DNA from 2 places in the Lactococcus allomyrinae genome. Region 1 is predicted to be linked to the other one. Evidence: predicted binding sites of a transcription regulator. Region 1 holds the regulator's gene; the other holds the start of a gene.

The links. The regulator CtsR, encoded in region 1, represses protease genes until heat stress. The targets are predictions, from matches to a motif close to TTGGTCAAAAAAGGTCAAANA.
Region 2: a site for CtsR is predicted at 1,069-1,089, ahead of ftsH (ATP-dependent zinc metalloprotease FtsH). Genes of this name have one in related genera too.

Annotation. Positions count from the first base shown of each region.
Region 1 covers NZ_CP032627.1:101,316-104,432, forward strand. The annotation lists gene mltG (endolytic transglycosylase MltG) at 1-186, shown strand, start outside; gene greA (transcription elongation factor GreA) at 298-768, shown strand; gene D7I46_RS00580 (CtsR family transcriptional regulator) at 1,263-1,715, shown strand; gene D7I46_RS00585 (ATP-dependent Clp protease ATP-binding subunit) at 1,705-3,117, shown strand, end outside.
Region 2 covers NZ_CP032627.1:2,154,302-2,157,418, forward strand. The annotation lists gene tilS (tRNA lysidine(34) synthetase TilS) at 1-491, shown strand, start outside; gene hpt (hypoxanthine phosphoribosyltransferase) at 496-1,035, shown strand; gene ftsH (ATP-dependent zinc metalloprotease FtsH) at 1,186-3,117, shown strand, end outside.

The DNA.
Region 1 (3,117 bases):
CAAGGAACGGGACCTGGTCCAATTGATAGTCCAAGTCTATCCTCAATCAAAGCGGTACTTCAACCTGCTCAAAATGATTATCTTTATTTTGTTGCCGATGTGACAACAGGCAAAGTCTATTTTGCTAATACATTAGAAGAACAAAATGCAAATGTTCAAACTTATGTTAATGATAAATTGAAATAAAGCAATGATTTTTCTATAATAGTATCTCACTTGAATGAGAGGAAAGTAGAAAAATTGTTTTAACCGGGAGTGCATCTCTGGATAAAGTTTATAAAAAAAGGAAAAATAAAAATGGAAAAAACATTCCCAATGACCCAAGAAGGTCTTGATAAATTAAAAGCTGAACTTGAAAATCTTAAGCTCGTAAAACGCCCAGAAGTGATTGATCGTATCAAGGTAGCACGTAGTTATGGTGACCTTTCTGAAAACTCAGAATATGAAGCTGCAAAAGATGAACAAGCTTTCATAGAAGGACGTATTTCTACAGTTGAAACAATGATTCGTTATGCGGAAATTGTAGACAACGCTAAAATAGCTAAAGACGAAGTGGCATTAGGTAAAAGAGTAACTTTTGTCGAAGAAGGTGAAACTGACGAAGAGTCTTATCAAATCGTAGGTACTGCTGAAGCAGACCCATTTACTGGTAAAATTTCAAATGAATCACCTATTGCACGTGTCCTTATTGGTAAAAAAGTGGGTGACACAGTCAATGTTCCTTTACCTGTTGGCGAAATGACAGTAAAAATTGTCAGCGTTGATTGATATTGGGAAAATCTTTGGTTGTACTAATAGTGAAAAAACTAAAATTATAACTGTCAGTTAATAAAGTAAAAAATTAATCATTAAAAGCTATCACTGATAGCTTTTTTGTTTACTGACAGAATTTCTGTCAGTTTGTCAGTTCCTTGCAAATTGCTTCTTTTGGTAAAATTCCTAAATTTTAGGTATAATAGTCAGTAATAGTCAAAGATTATATTTTAGATTATCCGACTTTGCTAAAGTTTTTCCCTAATAAAAGAAATTGTAAGGATAAATGATTTAATATACACTCATTCTATTTTAAAATCTAGCAGGATTTTATGCTCCATACAGTTGCGGAGTAATGTTAACTCATGGCTGTTTTTCACAACGGATTAATTATAGAAAATTACTGAAATAATAAAATGATAATTGTACGAATGTATTCATTCAACTTTGAATGCTTGTCAAGGCTGGACGAATATCAAATACGAAAAGAATAGGAAAGGATGGAAAAAATGTCTACTCAAAACACATCGGATATCATTGAAGCCTATCTTAGACGGTTACTTGAAGAAGCACAGGAAATAGAAATAAAGCGCGCTGATTTGGCAAATCAGTTTGATGTTGTTCCTAGCCAGATAAATTATGTCATTAAGACACGATTTACAGCGTCAAAAGGTTTTGATGTTGAGTCAAAACGTGGTGGTGGAGGCTACATCAAAATTGTAAAATACCACTATTCGGCACGGCATGAATTTTTGACAGCACTCTATCAGAAGATTCCATCAAATCTGTCAGTAAAGGCGGCTCATGATGTCATTCAGCATCTTTTTGATGAAAAGGTACTGACAGAACGAGAAGGAAACTTACTATTACTTGTCATTACTGACGGAAATATCAGCCCATTTACGCGTGGAACGATGATGAAAAGTATAATAAACAGATTGGACCGTGATGATGAAATTTGAAAATATAGAATACACAACTACTGTAGAGCAAATACTTGATAAGGCAGCAGAGTATGCTTACTATTATCAGTATGGTGCAATTGAAAGTGCTCATATTTTAGCAGCAATGACAACGACTGCTGGCTCGATTGCTTTTAGTGTACTTGCCGGAATGAAAGTTGATTCCTCAGATTTATTGATTGATGTGGAAGATTTATCTAGCCATGTTGTTGTTAAACGTGAAAAGTTAAGATTTTCTCCTAGAGCAGAAGAAATTATTCAATTGGCGGGACTTTTAGCGATACACAATGGAGCTAAGGTTGTAGGCACAGAACACCTTCTTTATGCTCTTTTACAAATTGAGGATGGTTTTGCATTGCAACTGTTGAAATTGCAAAAAGTGAATATCGTATCTGTCAGAAAAGAGTTAGAAAAGCGGACGGGTCTAAAGATACCCGAAGCTAGGAAAACAGTCACACCAATGTCTAAGAGAAACCTTGCTAAACGAGTTTCAGCGACGTCCACAACACCAACTCTGGACTCAGTTTCTTCTGATTTGACAGAATCTGCACGCGAAGGAAAGCTTGACCCAATGATTGGTCGTGAGGCTGAAGTCGAACGTTTGATTCATATATTAAGTCGACGGACGAAAAATAATCCTGTGCTTGTTGGAGAACCTGGAGTAGGTAAATCAGCGATTATTGAAGGTCTGGCTCAACGTATTGTAACAGGAGATGTTCCAGTTGGACTGATGAATAGTCGGATTATGGCATTAAATATGGCGACTGTTGTTGCTGGTACAAAATTTCGAGGAGAATTTGAAGACCGTTTGACAGCAATTGTAGAAGAAGTAAGTAGCGACCCAGATGTTATTATTTTCATTGATGAACTTCATACAATTATCGGTGCAGGTGGTGGCATGGATTCAGTCAATGATGCGGCAAATATTTTGAAACCAGCACTTGCGCGAGGTGATTTTCAAATGATAGGTGCAACAACTTATCATGAATATCAAAAATATATTGAAAAAGATGAAGCATTGGAACGTCGCCTTGCTAGGATAAATGTTGAAGAACCAACAACTGACGAAGCTATTTCTATCCTTCAAGGCTTGAAAGAAAAATTTGAAGATTACCATAGGGTTGCATTTACTGACGAAGCCATCAAAAGTGCTGTGACTTTGAGTGTTCGTTACATGACAAATAGAAAATTACCTGACAAAGCTATTGACTTACTCGATGAGGCGGCGGCATCAGTAAAAATTTCTGTAAAAAATCAACAAACGAAACGCTTAGAACTCGAAAAAGAACTGACAGAAGCCAAAAAAGAATTAGCAGAATCAGTCATTCAACTTGATGTGAAAGCGTCACGAGAAAAAGAAAAAGTTGTTCAAAAGATTGCTGACAAGATTAATAAATTTTCT
Region 2 (3,117 bases), 640 kb from region 1:
TTCCAGAGATGAGTATGAATAAATCTAAATTTGAAGAGTTGATTCATATTATCAATCGACCTCAACAATATCGTGAGAAATTGAATAAAACGGTACTTTTTGTTAAGACAAAAGATGAATTTTATATTGAAAAATATTATCCAGAATTAGAACAGAATACTGACAAAAATCTGTCAGTGCTGACAGAAAATCCTAATGATGACAGCTTTATGCAAGTGAATTTACCAGCAACGGGAAAGATTGTAATTAGAAAAAGAGCGCCAGGTGATGTGATTCTGATTAATGGTCATCATAAAAAACTAAGAAAATATTTTATTGATCAAAAAGTTCCACTTGAAAAGCGTGATAATTTACTTATTTTTGTAGAAAATGAACTCTATGCAGTAGTTGATGTTATATGCTCTGATTTGAGTAAAAGGGCTAAAAATGATAAAATGGGAAGGACATTATGGGTTAAACCCAGTGTAAGAGAGGAAAAGCAACATGCTTGATAAAATGCTTGATAGAGACATTGAAAAAGTGCTTGTTTCAGAGGATGAAATCGTCGAAAAATCTAAAGAGCTTGGCGCAGTTTTGACTAAAGAATATGCTGATAAAAATCCGTTAGTTCTAGGAATTTTAAGAGGTTCTGTTCCATTTTTGGCTGAGTTGATTAAACACATTGATGCCCATCTTGAAACAGATTTTATGACTGTTTCAAGTTATCACGGTGGTACAAAATCATCAGGTGAAGTCAAGCTGATTTTAGATGTTGATACAGCTGTTAAAGACCGCGATATTCTTATTGTTGAGGATATTATTGATACGGGACGTACTCTGAAGTATCTGAAAGAGCTTTTGGAGCATCGTGGTGCTCGTGTAAAAATCGTTACTTTACTTGATAAGCCTGAAGGACGTGTTGTTGAGATTACTCCAGATTATTCTGGTTTCACTATTCCAAATGAATTTGTTGTCGGATTTGGATTAGATTATAATGAAAATTATCGCAACCTTCCCTATGTTGGTGTCTTGAAACCAGAGGTTTACACAAAATAATTTTATTCATACTAAGACTAAAGTATGAAAAATTGTTTGACCAATACTTACTATTAGCAATCCCTCTAAAATTATGCTATAACTAGATAATCTAACTGTTACTGATAGATTTTTTGTCAGTAATAAATAAATTAAAAAGACAAGGAAAAAATGAATAACAACAAGCAACCAAAACAAGGAAATTTTGTAAAAAATATCTTCATGTGGGTCATGTTAGCTATTATCGTTGTTGTCGGGTTCAATTTCTTTTTCAGTAATAACCATTCAAACGTAGATAAAATCAGCTATTCACAATTAATGACTAAGCTCGATGATGGCAAGATTAAGACAATCACAATGCAGCCATCTGATAGTTTGATAACTGTTACAGGGGAATATAAAGAGCCAGTAAAAGTTGACAATGCGGGGAGCTTCCCACTTTTAGGAAATTCAACAACTGAAGTTAAGGAATTTCAAGCATATATTATCCCAACAGATAGTATAGTTAAAGATATGCAAAACGTTGCATCAGATAATGATGTAAAAATCAGTGTTATCCAAGCTTCATCAAGTGGTATGTGGATTCAAATCCTTTCATACATTATCCCTATGCTCCTTTTCGTGGGTGTTTTCTGGTTGATGATGGGTGGAATGGGTTCCCGTGGTGGCGGTGGCGCAGGCAATCCGATGTCATTTGGGAAATCTCGTGCCAAACAGCAAGATGGTAAGACATCAAAAGTTCGTTTTGCTGACGTTGCAGGTTCAGAAGAAGAAAAACAAGAGCTTGTTGAAGTCGTAGACTTCCTCAAAAATCCTAAGAAATATCATGATTTAGGCGCTCGTATTCCTGCTGGTGTACTTCTTGAAGGTCCTCCAGGTACAGGTAAAACTTTGCTTGCTAAGGCAGTTGCCGGTGAAGCAGGAGTTCCTTTTTACAGTATCTCGGGTTCTGATTTCGTAGAAATGTTTGTCGGTGTTGGTGCCTCACGTGTACGTGATCTTTTCGAAAACGCTAAGAAAACCTCTCCATCAATTATCTTCATTGATGAAATTGATGCTGTTGGACGTCAACGTGGCGCAGGTCTTGGTGGTGGTAACGATGAGCGTGAGCAAACTTTGAATCAACTCCTTGTAGAGATGGATGGTTTCCAAGATAATGCCAACTCTGTTATCGTTATCGCAGCTACTAACCGTTCTGATGTACTTGACCCAGCATTGTTGCGTCCAGGACGTTTTGACCGTAAGGTTCTTGTTGGTGCTCCAGATGTTAAGGGCCGTGAAGCTGTACTTCGTGTCCATGCTAAAAATAAACCACTTGATTCAAGTGTTGACCTCAAAGTTATTGCTCAACAAACTCCAGGTTTCGTTGGTGCTGACCTTGAAAATGTCCTAAATGAAGCAGCTCTTGTCGCTGCTCGCCGTAATAAGAGAGTTATTGATGCATCTGACATTGATGAAGCTCAAGACCGAGTTATTGCAGGTCCAGCGAAGAAAGACAAGAAGATTTCAGAGCATGAACGTGAAACAGTGGCTTACCATGAAGCAGGTCATACCATTGTTGGACTTGTTCTTTCAAATGCTAATACAGTCCATAAAGTTACAATTGTTCCACGTGGTCGTGCTGGTGGATATATGATTGCTCTTCCAAAAGAAGACCAGTTCCTCTTGTCTAAGGAAGATATGAAAGAAAATCTTGCAGGACTTATGGGTGGTCGCGCAGCTGAGCAAATTATCTATAACCAAATTACTACCGGAGCTTCTAATGACTTTGAACAAGCTACACGTATTGCTCGTGGAATGGTTACTCAGTATGGAATGTCTGAAAGACTTGGTACAGTTAGTTATGAAGGTGACCATGCAGTGTTCATTGGACGTGACTATGGTCAAACAAAAACTTACTCCGAAGCAACAGCAATTGCTATTGATGAAGAAATTCGTGCAATTACGAAAGAAGCTTATGATAAAGCAGTTGAAGTCATTCAAGCACATCGTGAACAACATAAAGCAATTGCGATGGCATTGCTTAAATATGAAACACTTAATGCTAAGCAAATTCTTTCACTTTTCAACACAGGTAAAATGCCTGAAGGTGAAGGAGTCGAA